Regions from separate parts of the Vibrio campbellii CAIM 519 genome, predicted to be linked through region 3. Evidence: predicted binding sites of a transcription regulator. Region 3 holds the regulator's gene; each other region holds the start of a gene.
What was found. The regulator MetJ, encoded in region 3, represses methionine synthesis genes. The targets are predictions, from matches to a motif close to TTAGACNTNTANANGTCTAA.

Region 1: the regulator MetJ is predicted to act here: its motif matches at 3,898-3,917, upstream of metA (homoserine O-acetyltransferase MetA).
Region 2: the regulator MetJ is predicted to act here: its motif matches at 5,701-5,720, upstream of metK (methionine adenosyltransferase).

Annotation. Positions count from the first base shown of each region.
Region 1 is NZ_CP015863.1:1,914,434-1,922,563, forward strand. It holds partial or broken gene A8140_RS09020 (amino acid permease) at 124-474, shown strand; gene A8140_RS09025 (DMT family transporter) at 545-877, opposite strand; gene A8140_RS09030 (hypothetical protein) at 1,031-1,711, opposite strand; gene A8140_RS09035 (GNAT family N-acetyltransferase) at 1,898-2,242, opposite strand; gene A8140_RS09040 (hypothetical protein) at 2,377-2,778, opposite strand; gene metA (homoserine O-acetyltransferase MetA) at 3,944-4,885, shown strand; gene pilW (type IV pilus biogenesis/stability protein PilW) at 5,035-5,763, shown strand; gene A8140_RS09055 (S41 family peptidase) at 6,099-7,697, shown strand; gene A8140_RS09060 (hypothetical protein) at 7,681-8,085, shown strand.
Region 2 is NZ_CP015863.1:2,818,087-2,826,216, forward strand. It holds gene fbaA (class II fructose-bisphosphate aldolase) at 1-432, opposite strand, end outside; gene A8140_RS13490 (phosphoglycerate kinase) at 585-1,745, opposite strand; gene epd (erythrose-4-phosphate dehydrogenase) at 1,899-2,936, opposite strand; gene A8140_RS13500 (hypothetical protein) at 3,135-3,371, shown strand; gene tkt (transketolase) at 3,422-5,431, opposite strand; gene metK (methionine adenosyltransferase) at 5,800-6,954, shown strand; gene A8140_RS13515 (DUF2189 domain-containing protein) at 7,236-8,033, shown strand; gene A8140_RS13520 (SprT family zinc-dependent metalloprotease) at 8,101-8,130, shown strand, end outside.
Region 3 is NZ_CP015863.1:3,007,728-3,015,857, forward strand. It holds gene ppc (phosphoenolpyruvate carboxylase) at 1-758, shown strand, start outside; gene A8140_RS14430 (PadR family transcriptional regulator) at 1,200-1,739, shown strand; gene metF (methylenetetrahydrofolate reductase) at 1,810-2,712, opposite strand; gene A8140_RS14440 (bifunctional aspartate kinase/homoserine dehydrogenase II) at 2,984-5,392, opposite strand; gene A8140_RS14445 (O-succinylhomoserine (thiol)-lyase) at 5,409-6,569, opposite strand; gene metJ (met regulon transcriptional regulator MetJ) at 6,799-7,119, shown strand; gene A8140_RS14455 (malic enzyme-like NAD(P)-binding protein) at 7,230-8,130, opposite strand, start outside.

The DNA of each region.
Region 1 (8,130 bases), 1.1 Mb from region 3:
GAATAAACCATTGGCATTTCGCTTCATTTTTGGGTAAATACATACCGTTTTTGGCTATATACCCACAGATTCTCACAACCCTGCAATACGCCCGTCTTACTTGTAGAACGCATGCTCTCCACCCGAGGCATGTGGCTATTGAACATTCTAATGACTCAGCTCTACATGGTGATGTACATCTGTATCTTCGTCAGCTTCTTGGTTTCACGTCCTAAACATACGGACATTGAACGTCCATTTCGTGTGCCTGGCGGCAAGTTTGGCATGATGTTGGTGGCTGCTTTAGGTTTGATGAGCTGTCTGGTAACCATCTTCGTTTCATTCGATGTACCGGCAGGTATAAGCGCTCAGACAGGTGCTTATGTATTGATTCTTGGTTTCATTGCCTTTAGTTTGCCAGCGATTGGGGCCGTGATGTACCGAAACCGCAAACGTCGCCGACAAGGTCAGTTGATTGAGGTGATGGTGAATTAGTTCATCCCCCTCATCAGATAGCAAAAAGCCGCGAACGAATCGCGGCTTTTTTGTGTTTGGAATTTCTAGGTTAGTGACCAACCGTCTTAGACAGCAAGTTAACAATCATCACACCAGTGAGGATGAAGCCAATACCAACAAGCGCAGCAAGGTCGAGCTTTTGTCCGTACAGGAAGTAACCGACAGCAGCGACAAGTACAATCCCCGCCCCACTCCAAATCGCATAAACAATACCAACAGGCATGCTTTTTACTGTTACAGACAGTAGGAAGAAAGCGATACCATAACCAATGATAACCACTGTACTTGGCATCATTTTGGTAAACTGTTCTGTCTTAGGAATAGAAGAAGTCGCAATCACCTCACACACGATAGCTATAGATAAAGCAACCAGTGGAGGCATAGAAACAAGCATTTTGAACATAAGGCAATCAACGCTCAATTAACCTGAACTCGATGACATATCGAATCTCTGAGCGCCGCATTATAATCAAAATCCGCTAGCGCGCTATAAAAAGTGATGCAACTCACATTTACGCCAGCGTAATAATCGTGATTAAAAGTCAGTCTCTTCCAAGTTAATTACACAGGCAGACGTATCCATTCGAGCTGCTAACAAAGATTCTGGATCTGCATAAACGATATTATTCAGCCCCAACTTTTGCATGTCATCAATGCGGTACATCCAAGCCGCTTTGCTCGTATCGCATCCAGCCTTTTGCAACTTCTCGCGCTTATTTAGGTGCCCAAACATGGTGATCTTTGGATTCACAGCGACCAAGGCAAAAAACGCATCTTCATGTTGTCGCCATAAGGTCAGTGACTGCTGCCATTGTTCAAGTTCTTCTTGGTCGAAGCCATCAGTGTCCCATTCATCTTTCATCGCACCGCCGAACCACAACACTTCTGAACCTTTCATCACCAAAGTACTTGGCGCAGCAGTAAGCACATAATTAGCACAAGCAGACGCACACGTGCCATTAACAATGAGATGAACTTGATTATTGTAAAGCCATCGACCAAGCTCCATGGCTGGTCGGTATTCGCCAGAATCACTGTCTATCATCAGTGCAACAACACCGTCCGGCTGAACATTAGCAAGCTCTATGGCTTCTCTAACCTTTTCTGTACTTATCTCTCCATTGAAGTAAAGTGTTCTACCTTCCATGTAAATATCATCTGACAGGCTGCACGCGACAAACCCTAAAAGCGTGATCGCGCTGAGACACTTTCGCATATCGCTCTCCATGATCTTGATTCCAAAACTCGACACTGGAACTTTAAAAGATTATTGAACAAGTTGAATAAAGGCGAGACAAAAAGTGGCATTTTTTGATCAACGTCAACATGTACATACAGATGCTTATGTGGTGTTTAAGTTGCGCTAAAAGAGAGAAACGATGATTTAAAGATCTAACTGAGATTACTGCCAAACCATAATGGTAGTTTGAATGTCGTTATGTAGAGCGTAATGTAGAGGTCGAAAGCCATATTTCCAATATAAAGCTTCATTATGTTGTTCGCATTGTAGGAACAGTTTGTTAAAACCAAGCTGAGAAACATGGTTTTGAGCACGAGCCACGAGCGCCGCAGCATAGTCTTTACCCCGAGCTGAATCCTCTACATATACACCACCTAACCAATGTTCGTATTCTGGAAAGTCAATGTTCTCTCTGATCTTAAGTTCTGCGGTCGCGACAAGCTTGTTGTTTTCATCATGAACAACAAATGCGAGTGGAAATTCGTGTCGGCTGTTAGCCTTAAGCAAGACTTTTTCATGAACTTGAGCGGGCGTAACACCAGGGACGGTATAAGCTCACTCGTCAAAGTACCAGCGTGCGATAATGTAAGACTCATCTGGAAAATCTGCAAGAAAATGAATTTGGAAGGTTTGCTCTGTCACTAGTAGCCCCCATCCGCGCTATCAACAACACCGACCTCACCTGCTACATCAGAACTAGGCTTACTAAAACGATGTTGCTGCGCAAGCTCGAAGTAGATGTGCATATCGATAGGCTCTGGAGTGTTAAGCAGCATTTTACCTACCTCCCTCTGGAAATAGCCGTGATTGCCTAACGCTTCGGTTAAACCTAACTGCTCATAACTCGCCAAGCTCGTAAACATGCCGTAAGCGTATTGATAACGCGCCATGTCTTTCAATTTATCGTGACCAAGTTCAGTCAACGCTTTGTCTACTTCATCCGGTAGGTAAACGTCCTTATCACCAAACTCTCTAAGTAACACGATAGGCACCTGATGTGCGATGCTCTGAATGATAGCTTTTCTTTTAAACATGCCAAACATAATGTCCTCCACTGACGGTGATGAGCCAAACAACGCACTAACAGACGTGCTGGCGAGCCGATGAGTCTCTTTATTAGTATTTGGGCTCAAAATTTATACTAACTCGATCTCATAATCGTCTTCAAACGCTACCGTATCCGTTACACAAAAATGTACTCAGAAATCTTGCCGTAATCACATCCTGCTGATTGGGTTTTCCATGCAACCGAAAAGTACCGGCTCACGCTGCCGTGTTGTTAACTGGACCATTCACTTCGGTAACTGCTCGCTCGGGTAATTACACACATAAAAAAAGCCCAGCATAATGCTGGGCTTTTTTAGGTCCACGTCAACAAGATGATTTTTAACTGCATCAACAAGGATAGTTGGTTATATTATTTTTAATATCCTTGCCACCATCTTTAATAAACCTTACCACTAACAACTGACGAGTTAATGAATGATGCATACGGTACTTAATATAACTTTATTCTAATATTAATTATTCAAACGGTTCGGAAATATACATGACTTATGAAACTCTCATAAATCTTAATTTTAATAAGGTTAATATAATTTTCTGATATGATTTAAAGATTACAGGCCCAATAAAACAACATGCTGTAATACTCTAAAGACAACATCATACAAATCCATACAAACCAAAATTAAAACAATACCTTAACCACAAACGAAGAAGCGCTCACCTCGGACTTCCACTTGAAAGCACAACGAAACCACCACCCTCGTTTAATGGTGCATGAACTCTAATTTATAAAACTTATTATTTCAATAGAACTCAGTTAATTAACTCAATTAAATATGTTTTAAAAAACATGGCACTCTATAAAAGTGAAATAAAACTGTAACAAATCTTTACAATGAAAAACATCAGGTTAACTCTTGGAATATAACTACAATTACGAAGATAAAAAATATATTTATAATTATTAAAAACCAGCGCTATTTTCATGATTTCCTAATAAAAGAGATGAGGCCAATAAAATATATATGAGTGTTATATTTTATTGACTGGCTACATGTTCAAAATATTAAAGCTTTAGATGTTCTAGCCATTTGGAAAGAAATCGAGTTCAAAGTCACATTTCGTATCGACATCCGTAGGCAATTGGGGTAGTTTTAGATGTATAGACGTCTAAAAAATAAAGCTTAGGGAGAGAAAGCCGTGCCAATTAGAATTCCAGATCAGTTACCCGCTAGCGATGTATTAAGGACAGAGAACATCTTTGTGATGAGCGAAAGTCGAGCGGCAAGTCAGGAAATCCGTCCATTGCGAGTGCTTATTCTCAATTTGATGCCAAAGAAGATTGAGACAGAAACTCAGTTTCTGCGCCTACTTTCTAACAGCCCTCTTCAAGTGAATGTGGAGCTGCTAAGAATTGATAACCGACCAAGTAAGAGTACGCCAACCGAACACTTAGATACGTTTTATCGTCAGTTTGAGATGGTGAAAGGTAAAAACTTCGATGGACTCATTATTACAGGTGCGCCATTAGGTTTGGTTCAGTTTGAAGATGTGATTTATTGGGACCACTTAAAAACCATTATGGAGTGGGCAAAACATCACGTCACTTCAACACTGTACGTGTGCTGGGCGGCACAAGCTGGGTTGAAGCTGCTGTATAACTTGCCAAAGAAAACACGTAAAGAGAAGCTATCGGGGGTCTACCATCACAAGATCCATCATCAATACCACCCTCTTTTGCGTGGCTTTGATGATACCTTCCTAGCACCACACTCACGTTACGCTGATTTTTCGCCTGAGTTTTTAGAAGAACACACTGACCTTGATATCCTCGCGACTTCTGATGTTGCTGGTACCTACCTGGCAACAACAAAAGACAAAAGGAATGTGTTTGTTACTGGTCACCCGGAATACGACTCACACACATTACACAACGAGTATATTCGTGACCTAGGTGAAGGTATGGAGCCAGCAATTCCAATCAACTATTACCCAAATAACAATCCGGATAACCCACCATGCGCAAGTTGGCGAAGTCATGGACACCTGCTGTTTTCTAACTGGCTTAACTACTGTGTTTACCAACAAACGCCGTATGATCTGGATCATTTCAGCGAGGATGCGTTCACAAAGGACGACTAACTCCCTGATTTTAGAGTGTGAACTAAGCCGCCAACTGGCGGCTTTTTTACGTCAGTTTGCCAACCTGATCGCATAGTGTTTTATCCTCGTTAGGCTTTTGCATCGGAATTCATATCATGCTTTGTGAATCAGGGATGTGGGGCATGGATATGAAGTTTGGAAAACTCAGTACGTTGGTATTAGCAAGTCAATTAGGCTTGGTGGGGTGTGTAACCGTTAATGAAGAAGGCAACAGCCCTGTCGTCAAAGCAGATCCTGTCTCAATGGCAGAGTCTCGAATCGCTCTAGGCCTAGGTTACTTGGAAAGCGGTAGCATGATCAGAGCGCACGACAATCTCCAGCAAGCCCTCACCCACGCCCCAAACTATTACCGAGCTCAGCTCTCAATGGCCCACTATTACGAAACCGTTGGAGAAGATGCTAAAGCGGAAGACATGTATAAGCGTTCTATAAGACAGAATTCAAAGAACGGTAACGTGCTCAATAACTACGGCACCTTCTTATGCAAGCAAGGCGAGTACAAACAAGCTGACAAGATGTTTAATCGAGCGATTGAGCAACCATACTATTACCTGATCCCTGCCAGCTACGAAAATGCCGGATTCTGCGCCCTGAAATCAAACCATAAAGATAAAGCGAAATACTACTTCACTCGCGCTATAGACCACGACCCTCATCGACCTAAATCGATCCTTCAGCTTGCTAAGCTCGAAATCGACAGTGGAAATTACACTGATGCTCGTATTCGACTTATGCGTTTTAATCAAATGTACGGCGTGAAAAAGCCCTCTTTACGCCTCATGGTTGAGCTCGAACGCGCGGCGGGTAATGAGGCTCTCGAGAAAAAGTACCAATATCAGCTCGACCAAATTTCTTAATGCCATCGCGATGTAAGTGCCGAAAAGATCAAATCGGCTCTTTTCCAACGAAAAAAGTCAGTGCCCTTTCTTACTTCCTGGCAAGTCATCTAACGTCATAATTGTGCCACTGCTATTTTTGAGCCACTGCATACTACATAACCTAACATTTATTAGAGATGTGTAAATTTCCACCAAACTAACAACTGAACTTTTACTCTAATTTGTATGATAACAATCACACAACAATGCTCACTGTTTGCACAAGCATCATTAAAATTTATACATTCGAGTGGCTTATAAAAATTTAATCAAAAACAACTAAATATATAAACATCACAGATAAAAGGAAAATTATGTTGAAGCATAGAAACTTAGCGTTGGTTGCAACCCTGCCTATCGTATTGTTGCAAGGCTGTGGAGGTGGAGGTAGCTCCAGCGATACCCCAACGAGTACTGCACCAACAGATATTATCACATGGAAATTTAGAGATTTTTCTGTCCCTGCTAGCAGTTTTGCTAACAAATGTAGTATCGCAAGAACGGGGATTGATCCTTACACAGGAAAAAAGTACCCAGATGAAGCTGGTTCAACGTTGCACGAGAAAATGTTCCTTCGTGCATTCAGCAATGACACCTACCTTTGGTATGACGAAATCCCGGATAACAATCCAAGTAAATATCCATCTGTTCTCACTTACTTCAATTCTCTTGTGACATCTGACAAAACGGCTTCGGGTCAAAATAAAGACCGATTCCACTTCACTCGTTCATACGAAGATTATATGAAATCGCAACAGGCGGGACTCGTGGCTGGCTTTGGTTTTAACTGGAAGTTTGTGCAAAATACTGAGCCACGAGAAGTTATCATCTCTTACACCGAAGACCATTCTCCAGCATCTTCAAACGGTGTTGCACGTGGTGATAAGCTACTAAAAATTAATGATATTGATGTTGTAAACACATCCTCTCGTGCAGAGATTGACTTCATCAACAAGACACTTTTCTCCCCTGAACTAGGCAAAAACTTCACGTTCACATTCGAAACGGTAGATGGTGCGCCAAAAATAGTTACGCTCACCTCTGCAGACGTAGCGACAAGCCCAGTTCGTAATGTAAAAATCATCGACAACGATGGGACAAAAGTCGGTTACATGCAGTACAACGCGTTTGAAGTCACCGCACAACAACCGCTTATTAATGCCTTTAACCAACTATCAGCGGCAAACGTTGACGAAATTATTATGGATCTCCGTTACAACGGTGGTGGCTTAGTTTGGCAGTCTGCACAAGTTGGCTACATGCTAGCTGGTACACATTCCACCTCCACGTTTGCTGAACTGATTTACAACGACAGGATCATGAACTCCGGCGAGGTAGAAAATAACGTTTATAACTTTGTCGATACCGAAATTGATTGGGGTAAAGGTATCTTGACTGACAATGCTCTACCGACATTAAGTGCGAAACGCGTTTACGTTTTAACTACAGATAACACCGCGTCATCTAGTGAACTGCTTATCAACGGTCTTCGCGGTATTGATGTCGAAGTCGTTCAAATTGGTACGACGACAACGGGTAAGCCTTACGGTTTCTCCCCTCAACAAAACTGTGGCAACATGTATTACACGATTCAATTTAAGTCCTCGAACGCTAAGGGCTTTGGTGATTTTGCCGATGGCTTTACACCTACAGCAAAAAGTCTAGTATCGTCTAATATTGGTATAGATGACAAAGTGGAAGGCTGCGTTGTTGCGGATGATTTAACCAAACCATTGGGTAATAGTTCTGAAGGCATGTTGTCTGCAGCATTAAACTACATGACCACAGGAACTTGTCCACCGGCACCAGCCGTAGCAAAAGCACCTCGCCTTATGCCTATGCTGGGTGGCACTCCACTAAATCAACAGCTTGATCCACTGCGACAAGAGGCTATTCATGTCAAAATTAACTAGAACAAAAGCATTGATCACCGGAGCAACGATGAGCCTGATGCTGACGGGGTGTGCATCGTCAAGTAACAGCGACGCCGTCAATGCACTCAGCATTAAGACATCTAGCGACACCGTTACGGAAATTCAACGAGCGATTACGACGATTCAAGGCAACCAAGTACCACCGAAAATTGCTTCCAATACGTTTGAAACGAGCTCTCACTTGTTGATCGTTTCTGGACAATTGATGGAGAGTTACAACATGCCATTGAACGGTGCAGAGACAGAGTTGCCCGATCAATACACCTTGCAGCTCAGAGATGAGGAATGTGGCGTTTATTACGAGAAAGACGACAAGTTTATTCCTCTAACCAACATACAATGTCGACCGAATCCAATTCAGGATTAATCAAAAAGCGCGCCGTTACTTTATCCAAAATAACGGCGCGTTTGT
Region 2 (8,130 bases), 190 kb from region 3:
GTCTAGCATGTGAGAAGAGAATAGAGGCTTACCAGTTTGAGCGAAGAACTCTTCACCAGCGTCTAGTAGACCGTCGATCCATGGTAGAAGTTTCTTAGCAGCGTGGTCAGTGTGTAGGATTACTGGCACACCGTAAGCTTCAGCTACAGCGTGAACGTATTTAGCACCAGCTACAGCGCCAAGGATTTGAGCACCTTGACCTTCAAGTTTAACGCCTTTACCAGCGAAGAAAGCTGCGCCGCCGTTAGAGAACTGAACAACAACTGGAGCTTTAACTTTTGCAGCTGCTTCAAGTACTGCGTTTACAGAATCAGTACCAACAACGTTTACTGCTGGAAGTGCAAAGTTGTTCTCTTTTGCTACTTCAAATACTTTCTGAACGTCATCGCCAGAGATAACACCTGGTTTTACGAAGTCGAAGATCTTAGACATGGATGTAATCCTATTTATCTGTCGTTTTATAAACAAAACTTGTTAAATTGAAAATCTTGCAAACGTTTGCTCACAACTGGAGCTATTTTAGCAGAGTTCCACTCTCGTTGCAGCAAACAAGAAAGCGGGAGAGGACTCCCGCTTTACTAATATTACTTAGCGCGTGCTTCTAGCATTTCAACTGCTGGAAGTACTTTACCTTCTACGAACTCAAGGAAAGCGCCGCCGCCAGTAGAGATGTAAGATACGTCAGCTTTGATACCGAACTTGTCGATAGCTGCTAGCGTGTCACCACCACCTGCAACAGAGAAACCTTCAGAAGCTGCGATAGCTTCAGAGATGCCTTTAGTACCAGCTTCGAAGTTCTTGAATTCGAATACGCCTACTGGACCGTTCCAAAGGATAGTCTTAGCGTTCTTAAGGATTTCTGCTAGTTCAGCAGTTGAATCTGGACCAAGGTCGAAGATCATGTCGTCGTCTTGTACTTCAGAAACGTGCTTGATTTCAGCTTCTGCGTTCTCATCGAATGCTTTCGCACATGCAACGTCAGTTGCTACTGGAATTGCACACTCGTCCATTAGCTTCTTAGCTGTTTCAACTAGGTCTGCTTCGTATAGCGACTTACCAACGTTGTGGCCAGCAGCTGCGATGAATGTGTTAGCAATACCACCGCCAACAACTAGTTGGTCAGCGATTTTAGATAGAGACTCAAGAACAGTTAGCTTAGTAGAAACTTTTGAACCACCTACGATAGCAACCATTGGACGAGCTGGCTTGTCCATTGCTTTGCCCAGTGCTTCTAGTTCGTTTGCTAGTAGAGGACCAGCACATGCTACGTCTGCGTGCATGCCTACACCGTGAGTAGATGCTTGTGCACGGTGAGCTGTACCGAATGCGTCCATTACGAAGATGTCACATAGAGAAGCGTATTGCTTAGATAGTTCTTCTTCGTTTTTCTTCTCGCCTTTGTTAAAGCGAACGTTTTCTAGAACAACGAGTTCACCAGCGTTTAGTTCTAGACCGTTTAGGTAGTCTTTCGCTAGTTTAACTTCGCAGTCTAGTGCATCGTTTAAGTAGTTAACTACTGGTTGTAGAGAGAACTCTTCAGCGTATTCACCTTCAGTTGGGCGACCTAGGTGAGAAGTAACCATAACTTTAGCGCCTGCTTCTAGACAGTGCTTAATAGTTGGAAGAGATGCGATGATACGTGCATCTGAAGTTACTTTACCGTCTTTTACTGGCACGTTTAGGTCAGCACGGATAAATACACGTTTACCTGCAAGATCCAGGTCAGTCATCTTGATTACAGACATGATGTGTCCTCTCAAATATTAAATAATTAAAGTTTTTAAAAACTCGGCAATCCTGCCAAGCCCGTTAATTCTTCAAACTGGTTACAGATATGGAGATACGTCAGATTTATTTCAAGGCTTAAAATAAAAAATTTCTCCATCGCCTCTTCACCATTATTGCTCCACTTGTGAAGAAGCTTGCATTGCTAAGGCGGTATCCAGCATCCGGTTAGCAAAGCCCCATTCGTTATCGCACCAAACGAGCATTTTAACGAGTTGCCCGTTACTCACTCTTGTCTGAGTTCCATCCACAATTGCACTATGGGGATCGTGGTTAAAGTCGATGGAAACGAGCGGCGATTCAGTATAGTCAACAATGTCACGTAATGTACACTGAGATGCGTTAACAATGGTTTGATTTACGTCATTAACTTTCACATTTGTACTAATTGTGACACTTAAATCCATCGCAGTGACGTTAACTGTCGGAACTCGAACCGAAATTGCTTCGAATTTGTTGGAAAATTTCGGGAAGATTCTTTCAATACCCTTATGCAACTTAGTATCGACAGGAATGATGGATTGACTGGCTGCACGCGTACGACGTAAATCATTGTGGTAAGCGTCGATAACTTGCTGATCGTTCATTGAAGAGTGAATCGTGGTGATGGTGCCAGACTCAATGCCAAAGGCCTCATCTAATACTTTGATGATAGGAACGATACAGTTGGTGGTACATGAACCGTTGGACACCACGCGGTGTTCATCTTTGAGGGTTTCGTGGTTCACACCGTAGATAATGGTGTTATCGAGATCGCTTGCGCCAGGATGTGAAAACAGAACTTTTTGCGCGCCAGCTTCAATATGAGCTTGGCCGTCTGCTTGTGAGCCAAAAACACCAGTACAATCGAGCACGATGTCGACTTCTAAGTCACGCCATGGCAAGAGTTCAATTTCAGCAAGGTGAAGGATTCTAATGGGATCGTATTCACTACTGTCGTGGTGAACATAGAGGTGTTCTTGGTCGTGCGAGATTTTCTTTCCGAAGCGGCCATGACTGGTGTCATATTGAAGAAGATGTGCCATCGCTTCGGGTTGCGCGAGTTCATTAACCGCCACAACTTTTATCTGCTGATGCTTACCGCTCTCATATACTGCTCGCAGTACATTACGACCGATACGTCCAAATCCATTGATCGCAACTTTTAGCATTTATCCTTCGCCTCACCAAAAATTTGTGTCACAGATAGTACCTGATACGGAGGCTAAGCGCATTAAGTAAGTGATCTCACTCGCGGTAAACTATCTTTTCACTTCCCGGAATATTCATATCACCAATATATTGAGTTCTGACGTTACATGTTTCGTTTGGCACTTTAGCTCCTTGTTTGACCACCAAAGGAAATGCGTATGTCAGGTTTTCCCGCTGCTCACTTTTGCAAGCGATGCAATAGAGAAACACCACACTCTGAAGTGCTGGTCCGTAAACCAAGTCGTTATGATACGGATAAATCAATTCTTGGAACGTTAAAGCTTTGGGCTCATACCCTGCTGAACGGCGGCCACTATTACGATATGGATCGCTATGTCACCTGCAAGGAATGTGGACACAAAGAGAAGGACAATTGGGGAAAAGAATTTGAATAGGCACAAAAAACCGAGCATTAACGCTCGGTTTTTCTTTTATCTTCGTAAGCTTACGCTAGCAGTTCTTTTGCTGTGTTCACTACGTTTTCTACAGTGAAACCAAACATTTCGAACAGTTGGTCAGCTGGTGCAGATTCACCGAATGTTGTCATACCGATGATGCGACCGTCGAAGCCAACGTACTTGTACCAGAAGTCAGCAATGCCCGCTTCTACAGCGATACGTGCCGTTACGTCTGATGGCAGTACTGACTCACGGTAAGCTGCGTCTTGCTTATCGAATGCATCTGTTGATGGCATTGAAACAACGCGCACTTTCTTACCTTCAGCGGTTAGTTGCTCAGCCGCTTTCACTGCTAGTTCAACTTCAGAACCTGTCGCAATAAGGATTAGCTCAGGTTTACCATCGCTGTCTTTCAGGATGTAAGCACCTTTCGCGATGTCCGCTACTTGCTCAGCAGTACGTTCTTGTTGCGCCAGGTTTTGACGAGAGAAGATAAGCGCCGATGGGCCATCTTTACGTTCGATCGCTAGTTTCCATGCTACTGCAGACTCAACTTGGTCACATGGACGCCACGTGCTCATGTTTGGAGTCAGACGTAGAGACGCCATTTGCTCAACTGGTTGGTGAGTTGGGCCATCTTCGCCAAGACCGATAGAGTCGTGCGTGTACACTTGGATGTTCTGAATCTTCATCAGAGCAGCCATACGCATAGCGTTACGTGCGTATTCCATGAACATCAGGAATGTTGCGCCGTAAGGAACAAAACCGCCGTGTAGCGCGATACCGTTCATGATCGCTGTCATACCGAATTCACGTACACCGTAGTGGATGTAGTTACCAGAGAAGTCGTTCGCTTCTTGAGACTTAGAACCAGACCACATGGTTAGGTTAGAAGGCGCTAGGTCAGCAGAGCCGCCCATGAATTCTGGAAGCATTTGACCAAACGCTTCTAATGCGTTTTGAGATGCTTTACGTGATGCGATGTTCGCTGGGTTTGCTTGAAGGTCAGCAATGATTTGGTTTGCTTTCTCTTCCCACTCAGCTGGAAGTTCGCCGTTTAGACGACGTTTAAGCTCTGCTGCTTCTGCTGGGTAAGCCGCTGCGTATGCTTCAAACTTAGCATTCCAAGCCGCTTCTTTTTCAGAACCTGCCGCTTTAGCATCCCACTCAGCGTATACGTCTGCAGGGATTTCAAATGCTGGGTGTTCCCAACCTAGGAATTCACGCGCTGCTGCGATTTCTTCCGCACCTAGTGGCGCACCGTGACAGTCGTGAGAACCTGATTTGTTTGGAGAACCAAAACCGATGATAGTTTTAGTACAGATAAGCGTAGGGCGTGGATCTGCTTTTGCCGCTTCGATTGCTGCGTTGATCGCTTCAGAATCGTGACCATCTACAGCAGGGATTACGTGCCAACCGTAAGATTCAAAACGCTTAGGCGTGTCGTCAGAGAACCAACCTTCAACGTGACCATCGATAGAGATGCCGTTGTCGTCCCAGAATGCGATCAGTTTGCCAAGGCCTAGTGTACCAGCAAGAGAACATGCCTCGTGCGAGATACCTTCCATCAGACAGCCGTCGCCCATGAATACGTAAGTGAAGTGGTCAACGATGTCGTGGCCTTCTTTGTTGAACTGAGCCGCCAACGCTTTCTCAGCCATCGCCATACCAACTGCGTTAGTGATGCCTTGACCTAGAGGACCCGTTGTTGTCTCGATACCAGGTGCGTAGCCGTACTCTGGGTGACCAGGAGTCTTAGAGTGAAGCTGACGGAAGTTCTTAAGATCGTCGATAGACAGCTCGTAACCACTCAGATGCAGTAGAGAGTAAATCAGCATAGAGCCGTGGCCGTTAGACAGTACGAAACGGTCGCGGTCAGCCCACTCTGGGTTAGCTGGGTTGTGGTTTAGGTGAGAACGCCAAAGAACTTCAGCGATATCAGCCATACCCATAGGTGCGCCTGGGTGGCCAGAGTTAGCTTGTTGAACACCATCCATGCTAAGAGCGCGGATTGCATTTGCGAGCTCTTTGTTTGAAAGAACGTTACGAGAAGACATGTCTGCTCCTGAGTGCATTAAGCGAATTGATAAAGGAATGTGGGCACATTAACCAAGAGTACTGGGTATAAAAGTGCGGGCAACATTCTCTCAAAGCCAAAATCTGACTGCAAACGTTTTACTCACCATTTTTGAGGTTTTAACTCAACCTTTTCGCACTTAATGGACCATTTATTAAAAATTCCCCCCATCAAAAGCAAACGATTGGGTAATAAGCTAGACGAATTCAAATAGAAAAAGAGCTTGTAATTCGACCGTGGGAAATTAAAATAGACGTCTAGATGTAGAAACACCTACAAACTGTATTGTATTTTTCGTGGCAAGCTTGCGTTAGTTAGCCATGAGTAAACCTTAAGATTGGAGCTATCATGGCTAAGCACCTGTTCACTTCTGAGTCGGTATCAGAAGGTCATCCAGATAAAATCGCAGACCAAATCTCTGACGCAGTTCTTGATGCAATTCTAGAGCAAGACCCAAAAGCACGTGTTGCTTGTGAGACTTACGTTAAAACCGGCATGGTTATGGTTGGTGGTGAAGTAACGACTTCTGCATGGGTTGATATCGAAGAAATCACTCGTGAAACTGTTCGTGAAATTGGTTACGTTCACTCTGATATGGGCTTTGATGCGAACTCGTGTGCGGTTCTAAACACCATCGGTAAGCAGTCTCCAGACATCAACCAAGGTGTTGATAAAGCAGACCCTAAAGAGCAAGGTGCGGGCGACCAAGGCATCATGTTTGGTTACGCAACTAACGAAACTGAAATCCTAATGCCAGCTCCAATTACTTACTCTCACCGTCTTGTTCAAAAACAAGCTGAAGTTCGTAAGAGCGGTAAACTAGATTTCCTTCGCCCAGATGCGAAATCTCAAGTCACGTTCCAATACGACCAAGGTAAGATTGTTGGTATCGATGCAGTTGTTCTTTCAACTCAGCACTGCGATTCAGTAACAACACCTGACCTACGTGAAGCAGTAATGGAAGAGATCATCAAGCCAGTATTGCCTTCAGAGTGGATCACTAAAGACACAAACTTCTTCATCAACCCAACCGGTCGTTTTGTTATCGGTGGCCCAATGGGTGACTGTGGTCTAACTGGTCGTAAAATCATCGTAGATACTTACGGCGGTGCAGCTCGTCACGGTGGCGGTGCATTCTCTGGTAAAGATCCATCGAAAGTAGACCGCTCAGCAGCTTACGCAGCACGTTACGTAGCGAAAAACATCGTAGCAGCTGGCATGGCTGACCGTTGTGAAATCCAACTTTCTTACGCAATCGGTGTTGCTGATCCAACGTCTATCATGGTTGAAACGTTCGGTACTGAAAAAGTATCTCACGACATCATCATTGAAGCGGTTCGTCAAAACTTCGACCTACGTCCATACGGTCTACAAGAAATGCTTAACCTGCTGCAACCAATCTACAAGCAGACAGCAGCATACGGTCACTTCGGTCGCGAAGAATTCCCATGGGAAGCAACTGATAAAGCTGAACTTCTACGTGACTTCGCTGGCATCAAGTAATCGAGCCACGCAAGAATCAATAAAGCCCTCGCCTCTGGCGGGGGCTTTTTGTTTCTCCCCTTCCTCTTCTCCCTCATTTGTACTGTGAACAAAAGTTCAGCAATTATTTGTAAATTGCCTCATCTCCGCCAATAGTTAACATAATGTTAAATGCACTTTTCGATGCATATAACGTAAAGAAAGATGATGCGGGCAAACGTGGCTAAAAGAGTCATGAAAAACGTCAGCCGTACATCTTTTATGGCCTAGGTGCCACCGTGGGACTAAATCAAGGAGGAGTTATGCCTCGTACCGTGAATCCATCCGACTTCCAAAATAAACGAAAGGAAGTCCCAGATAACGAATACGCCAGAACCATTCCATGCAACACTGTTAATCTTTCTGCACCATTTCATTGGCTCGCACAGGGCCTGCATGACTTCGTTCGCATGCCAATTATTAGTGCCTTTTACGGCATCTGCTTCATGGCCGCTGCGATTGGTATCGTGCTTCTGGTTCAATGGCAAGGCACGCACCTTGTCGTAATGCCGAGCTTGATTGTTTACATGCTAATCGGTCCATTTCTAGCACTCGGCTTATATGACGCAAGCTGGGAAAGAGAGCGTGGGCACAAACCAAGCTTATTCCACTCAATGAAAGCCATTGGGCGTAACTCGACCTCTCAATGGGCGTTCGCCGTATTGCTCGTAGTGTGTATGATTTTCTGGATGCGAATTGCTGCACTACTTCATGCGCTATACCCTTCTGTACAAGGTGCTCCACTGACTGAATTCTTACCTTTCTTAGTTATTGGTTCACTCGTTGGTTTTGTCCTGGCTTGCGTGGTCTTCAGCATTTCTGCTTTCTCCATCCCGCTGATGATGGAGCGCCGCGTTGATATGATGACCGCCGTTTTCACCAGCTTTAACGCGGTAAAATCCAACATTCCAGCGATGATTGTATGGGCTGCCATTATTTGTGGTGGTATCTTAATCGGCTTTGCGACGTACGGTATTGGTATGCTCTTCACCATGCCAATCCTAGGCTATGGTACATGGCATGCTTACCACGCGACGATAAAGAAAAAGCACACGCCTTAAAAGACTGATGCTATGATCCAGTCCTCGCAAACGCGGGGGCTTTTTTATTGGGTGAACGGGGTAAGTCGTGGATATAGAACTGAGCTACAAAGCCAAA
Region 3 (8,130 bases):
TTAACAGCTTCAACCTGTACGCAAGTGCAATCCTTGAAGCAAACCTACTTCCACCACCGGAGCCTAAGCAAGAGTGGCGCGACCTGATGGACGTGCTGTCGGAAGTGAGCTGTGAATCCTACCGCAGTGTCGTTCGTGGCGAACCAGACTTCGTGCCTTACTTCCGCCAAGCAACACCGGAGCTTGAGCTAGGTAAACTGCCTCTAGGTTCACGCCCAGCGAAACGTAACCCGAATGGTGGTGTAGAAAGTTTGCGTGCGATTCCATGGATCTTCTCTTGGAGCCAAAACCGTTTGGTTCTGCCAGCATGGTTAGGCGCAGGTGAGGCCATTCAGTACTCTGTAGACAAAGGTCATCAGGCGCTACTGGAAGAAATGTGTCGTGAATGGCCATTCTTCTCAACTCGCCTAGGTATGCTTGAGATGGTGTACACCAAGTGCAACATGGATATCTCTCGTTACTATGATCAGCGCTTGGTTGATGAGTCGCTTCAGCCGCTGGGTGATCGTCTACGTGAGCAACTTCAGCGTGATATTAAGTCAGTACTGAATGTAGAGAACAACGAGAACCTGATGCAAAGCGATCCTTGGGGCCTAGAATCCATTCGCCTACGTAACATCTACGTTGAGCCATTGAACATGCTTCAAGCGGAATTGCTGTACCGTACTCGTCAAACTGAAGAAGCTTCTGCAAACTTAGAAGAAGCATTGATGGTGACGATTGCTGGTATCGCAGCAGGTATGCGTAACACAGGCTAACTGAGCTACGTAGAAAGAACCAAAAGGCTGAGCGAAAGCTCAGCCTTTATTATTATCCGCCAACCACTTCTACTATTTGGACAATACGCAACCAGCTTATTAATCCACATAGAAAACAAAAAGTCCCCATCAAACAAAATAATTCACTATACAAAAGCGCTACTGAGTATTTTATTAGTTTTTTGGGGTAATTTTGTCCTACTATTCCACTTCATGCTTATTATTTATATACTACTTCCCTGCTGGAAGCTCACAAATCCAATCAAATAAGCTCCAGCTCGATGGAAACATCCATCAACTCTAGGTGATAAACGGCTTTAAGGTGACAGGACCAACATTGTTGGTGCTATCTACACATTAAAAAACTTAAGCGTCATGAAGAACGCAAATGAAAGTGTAGATAGCTTGTTTACAAGTTTATTGACCATTTGGATTGAAGACATGTCATTACCACACGTAATTCTAACTGTACTTAGCACTCGCGACGCTACCGGTTACGACATCACTAAAGAATTCTCAGCTAGCATCGGTTACTTCTGGAAAGCAAGCCACCAACAAGTTTATCGTGAACTTAATAAAATGGCTGAGAAAGAGCTGGTTACTTGCGTATTAGAACCTCAAGAAGGCAAGCCAGACCGTAAGGTTTACTCAATCACTGACGCAGGCCGTAGCGCATTGGGCGAGTGGTTTGATCAGCCAACTGCACACCCAACTGTACGTGACGAATTCTCAGCGAAGCTTATGGCTTGTGCCGTGCAACCTGCAGCGCCTTTCCGTGACCAGCTGTCTGAGCTTGTTGAAGAGTCTCGTAAACTGGTTGCTCACTACAAAGAAATCGAAGCTGCGTACTACGCAACGCCATCAACGCTAGACAAGCAAGCGCGTCTAGAGCGTCTAACACTTCGTCGTAACCTAATGCTACGTGAAGCGTGGATTAACTGGGCAGAAGAAGTGCTAACAGAACTTGAAGTGATCGGCTAATTCGTCACTTTAGATAAAACGAAAAAGGCTTGCCGTAGGGCAAGCCTTTTGTCTATCTGGGGGAAGTATATTAAGCACCGACTGCAACTTGTGGACGAACACCTAGAGTGTGGCATAGCGCATAGGTCATTTCCGCACGATTCAGGGTGTAAAAGTGGAAATCTTTCACACCTTCACGGCTTAGTACACGCACCATATCAATCGCTTGGCTTGCACCGACCAGCTGACGCGTCACTGGATCATCATCCAAGCCTTCAAACTGCTTGCTCATCCAACCTGGCACTTTCACATTGTTCTGTGCCGCAAAGCGAGAAGCTTGCTTGAAGTTCGAAACAGGTAAGATACCCGGAACGATTTCTACGTCGATTCCAGCCGCGACACAGCGGTCACGGAAACGCAGGTAAGACTCCACATCAAAGAAGAACTGAGTAATCGCGCGGTTTGCACCTGCGTCGACTTTACGCTTTAGATTCAGTAGATCCGATTGCGCACTTTTCGCCTCTGGGTGTGCTTCTGGAAATGCCGCTACAGAGATATCGAAATCATGGCGTGCTTTCAGCAGTTCAACCAAGTCCGACGCATACATATCTGGCGCGCCACCACCCGGTGGAATATCACCACGTAGAGCAACGATGTTCTTGATACCGTTATTCCAGTAATCATCTGCAATGTCGATCAGCTCATCACGAGTTGCATCAATACAGGTTAGGTGAGGCGCAGCCACAAGACCCGTCGCCGCTTTGATTTCTTTAATGATCGAGTGAGTTCTATCACGTTCACCTGAGTTGGCACCGTACGTAACAGAAACGAATTTTGGTTGGAGAGTTTTAAGACGATGCACTGAGTTCCACAGCGTTTCTTCCATCTTCTCACTGCTTGGCGGAAAAAACTCGAATGAGACGTTGATATTGTCTGATAGTTCAGCGATATTCTGGTTTAAGGCATCGATGTGCCCTGCATGCGTGTATCCCATCTTACTCTCCCTGTGGCAACTCCACCACGAAATCAAAATTCCTCAAATCGACGTTTAGACGTCTATATGTCTACAGAATGTATTGAATACGATTTAATGTCAACCTTGTGATTATGAATTTTTCTCAAGTTCATAATGAGGATAGTTCAAGTTGCTTGGCGGCTTATCCTTAGCCTCGCTTTCCGATTCAGTATGGCATTATCCAAATAATAAAAAACCCCGGAAACGCTCCGAGGTTTTGTTGTCGTTCGCAAAAATGGGTTTGGTCAGATCAGAACAAACCAGCCAAGCGATTCAGGTCTGATTGAATGGCCCCTGCGGTTACTTCACGTCCTGCACCTGGTCCACGAATCACTAGTGGATTGTCTTTGTACCATTTACTCTCAATGGCGAAGATATTGTCACATGGCAGCAAATTCGCTAAAGCATGTTCACGTGATAACGCTTCAACGCCTACTGTGGCTTTGCCATTACGCTCTAGACGAGCCACATAACGCAGCACTTGGTCGTTTCTCTGCGCCTTGGTCAAACGTTCTTGAAGAATCTCGCTGAGAATATCTCCTTGGTCGAAGAAAGCGTCTAGGCTCAAGTCTCGCAATTCTGCTGGCACCAGCGACTCTACTTTCACGTTCTCTGGTTCAATATCCAAACCAGATTCTCGCGCTAAGATGACCAGCTTACGCATCACATCAGAACCATCAAGGTCAGAACGAGGGTCTGGCTCAGTCAAGCCTTGTTGCCATGCTAAATCGACAAGCTCAGCAAAAGGTACCGAACCGTCAAACTGTTGAAATAACCACGATAATGTACCGGAGAAGATGCCTGATAGTGCGACAATATCATCACCACTTTCACGCAAATCTCGAACAGTATGGTTAATTGGTAGCCCTGCACCAACGGTCGCATTGTACAACCAATGGCGGCCAATTTTAGCAAACGCGTCTTGTACTTGATGGTAGTACTGACTGTCCGCCGAACCGGCTACTTTGTTCGCCGAAATTAGGTGAATGCCTTGCTGTGCGATTTCCACATAACGTGTCGCCAGCTCTTTACTTGCCGTAACATCCAGTACCACGGCTTCATCAAAGTTTTGTATCGCACCAAGCTTCGCCAGCCAGTTGCCATCATTCTCTGTGCTTTCATCATCAAAACGCTGAGCAACCGTCGCGGCATCAATACCGTTTTCATCAAACCAGTACGTTTGGCTGTCGACAACCGCTACCAAGTCAAAGCTCATGCCGTGACGTTTTTTGAGCTCTTCTTTTTGCTCTGCGAACAGTGATAACCAACTTGACCCAATGTTGCCTTTACCACACAAAGCCACCGCTACGCGCTTTTGCGCTTGAAACAATTGGCTATGAATACTTTGTACTAGCTCTTCGACTTCAGCACGACGCAACACGGCGACCAAACTCAAGCCAGATTCCGTCTCTGAAATAAACTCCACTGGAGCGTGTTTCAATTGCTGGTAAAATCCAAAGCAGTGATTCGCATTTTTCGTCACGCCGGCACCGACTGCAGCCAGTAATGAATAGCCTTCTCTCAGTTTGATTTCCGCTTCAACGGCCAACTCTTGCAGATAGGTTAATGCGCCGCCAGCAATCTCTGCGGTGTAGGCTAAACGTAAGGTCTGCTGATCTTCTTGTGCTTCGAATGCTAAAGGCTCCAATTGAGCACGTTTTAACGCCTGCAGAACTTCTTTCTGCGCTCGCTCAAAATCGTGACCATGGATAAAAGACAGCTGCACTAATAGCACTTCATCAAGAGAGGTAATGATTTTTGCACCGCGGCCGGATGCCAATACACGTTCGATTCGTGTTGAGCCAGACTCTGGCTGGTAGCTGCATTTTAGGTTCAAATCCATCGCGCTTTGAGCCACAGGCTGAAGTGTACGACTGTGTAACACCGGCGCAGCAAGACGAGCCAGCTCACTCGCTTCATCCAAGCGCAGTAGAGGGAGCAGGCAAGCATCCGATACCAAACGAGGATCTGCACTGTAAACGCCAGCCACGTCACTCCAGATGGTCACCGAATTAACTTCAGCTAAAGCACCAATCACGGTTGCTGAGTAGTCTGAACCATTGCGTCCAAGCAATACTGTCTCACCCGCTTCGTTTTGCGCCATAAAGCCAGTAATAATGACGCGTTTATGGCTGTGTTGAGCCAACGCTTCTTTAATCAATACATATGAACGAGCACGATCGACCTCTGGCTGTGTACCAGCTTCCGCACGCAGAAACACACGTGAATCTTGCGCTACCGCTGGCAGATCCTGCTGTGATAACAGCGCAGCCAGTAAGCGTGAAGACCAAACTTCGCCATGACCTAAAACCGCCGCTTTTTGTGTTTCGGTTAGTGGCGCTGTTAGCTCTGCCAAGGTACTGAATTCATCTTGAAGAGAAGCAAGCAGTTGCGCCTGCGCTTCACCTTCTAGTAAAGCTTCTACCAATTCAGTTTGAAACTGTCGCAAGCTCTGCAAGGCTTCATGGGCAATGCGGCCATCTTTATCTAAGCCTTCTAAAAACTCGATCAAGCGGTTGGTGGTTTTCCCTGCCGCAGAGACCACCACCAAGTCATTTTCTGCCGAATACTCTTTAAGAATAGTCACCACGCGCTGGTAGCACTCGGGGTTCGCTAAGCTGCTGCCGCCAAATTTATGCAGCTGACGTTGTACACTCATAACCTTCCTCTCCCAATTACTGTGCTGCTTTCGCGAATGCTTGCTCAAGATCGGCAATCAGATCTTGCGCATCTTCTAAGCCAACAGATAAACGCAGTAACTGTTGAGAGACACCTGCTTCAGCCAGTGCTTCTTCACCCATCGCACGATGCGTCATTGACGCTGGGTGGCAAATCAAGCTTTCTACGCCACCTAGCGATTCTGCAAGAGAAAAGAGTTCAAGTTCTTTAACAAACACTTTTAGCTGATCAAATGAGCCGACAAACTCAAAGCTCAGCATAGAACCAAAGCCCGACTGTTGCTTCTTCGCGATGTCATGACCCGGATGCTCTGGCAAACTTGGATGATAAATCTTCGCCACCAAAGATTGCGTTTGCAAATACGCCAACACTTGCTGAGAGCTTTCTTCGTGAACTCGCATTCGTGCACCCAACGTACGAATTCCTCGAAGTATCATATAGCTGTCGAATGGCGTACCCGTTGCACCAATGCAGTTACCCCACCATGCCAGTTCTTCAGCATGCTCTTCAGTCTTGGTGATCACCACGCCACCAATTACATCTGAGTGACCATTAATGTATTTCGTCGTTGAGTGGATAACAAAATCCGCACCTAGCTCCAAAGGCTTTTGGTACACAGGTGTCAAAAAGGTATTGTCCACGGCAACCAGTGCGCCGACTTGTTTTGCCTTTTCACACACATCGGCAATATCGACCACGCGCACAAGCGGGTTTGACGGCGTTTCTAGCAAGATAAGCTTTGGCTTTTTCGCAATCGCCGCATCCAAAGCTTGCTGATCCGACTGATCGACAAACTGCACTTTAAAATCCCCCTTGTTCGCACGAGTATTGAAAAGACGATAGGTACCGCCGTAACAATCGTGTGGCGCAACAATTAAATCATCAGGACCAAGAAACGCCGATACCCAAAGGTTTAGTGCTGATGTACCGCAGTTAGTGACAACCGCACCTTTGCCTGATTCAAGCTCATACAACGTTTGCTCGAGCAAACCTCGGTTAGGGTTACCAGAACGGGTGTAATCATATTGTGGGACTTCACCAAACGCTGGGAAGCCATAGTTAGTCGAAAGGTAGATTGGTGGTACAACAGCGTGGTATTGACTGTCTGACTCGATACCAGTGCGTACAGCAATGGTTGCAGGCTTACGGGTGCTCATGAGTGTATCCTTTCACGGGTGGTGACATCTAAATGGGAATGCGCTATATCTAGCTTGTATTGTTCAATTGATTAATACGCTTCCCTAACTATTAACCTCACTTTACTTGTCTAAAAATAAGACGTCAACACTTCTAGACGTCTATATGTCTTTGCTTATGGCGGTAAATGCAGCTAAAATCAGCACCTATATTTATTTTTCTAACTTATTACATTAATGAAGGTGCGCAATGGCTGACTGGAATGGCGAATACATTAGCCCGTATGCTGAGCACGGTAAAAAAAGCGAACAAGTAAAAAAGATTACCGTCTCTATCCCGCTAAAAGTTTTAAAAGTGCTGACTGATGAGCGAACTCGCCGCCAGATCAATAACTTACGCCATGCGACTAACAGTGAACTACTATGTGAAGCGTTCCTACACGCTTACACAGGTCAACCACTGCCAACTGACGAAGACCTTCGTAAAGACCGTCCAGATGATATTCCTACAGAAGCAAAAGCGCTGATGACGGCAATGGGCATCGAATTCGAAGCGTTTGACGAAGAATAATTGCTTACAAATTCGTCAACATTGTGAAGCTGCACCGGGGGTAGCTTCGACCAAACGAAAAAGGGACGCCATCGCGTCCCTTTTTGTTTGTCGTCAGAAAAGACTCTGGCTTACTCAGCCATGTAGTTTTCTGGCATTTCAATACGTGCCACACCCGAATCAACAGCAGCTTGAGCAACCGCTTTTGCGACACGTGGTAGTAGACGTGGGTCCATTGGTTTTGGAATGATGTAGTCAGCGCCAAACTCTAGCTTATCTACGTCAGCTGCTTTCAATACCGCTTCTGGTACTGACTCTTTCGCTAGTTCACGAATCGCATCAACTGCCGCTAGCTTCATCTCATCGTTGATTTCACTTGCACGAACATCCAATGCACCACGGAAGATGAATGGGAAACACAATACGTTGTTTACTTGGTTCGGGTAATCACTACGACCTGTACCCATGATCAAGTCATCACGCACTTCATGAGCCAGTTCAGGTTTGATTTCTGGATCTGGGTTTGAACATGCGAACACAACTGGCTTGTCTGCCATTAGCTTCAATGCTTCTGCAGGTAGTAGGTTTGGACCCGATACGCCCAAGAACAGATCCGCACCTTCAATTACATCTTCTAGCGTACGCTTATCTGTGTTGTTTGCGAATAGTTGTTTGTATTCGTTTAGGTCGTCACGACGTGTATGGATCACCCCTTTACGATCCAGCATGTAGATCTTCTCGCGCATTGCGCCACATTTGATCAACAGCTCCATACATGCCACGGCCGCAGCTCCAGCACCAAGACAAACGATGGTTGATTCTTCTAACTTCTTACCTTGCAGCTCGATTGCGTTCAACATACCCGCAGCGGTTACGATTGCAGTACCGTGTTGGTCATCGTGGAATACAGGTACGTCACAACGTTCGATAAGACGCTTTTCAATCTCAAAACAATCTGGTGCCTTGATATCTTCTAGGTTAATACCACCGAAAGTGTCAGCAATGTTAGCTACTGTGTCGACAAATTCGTCG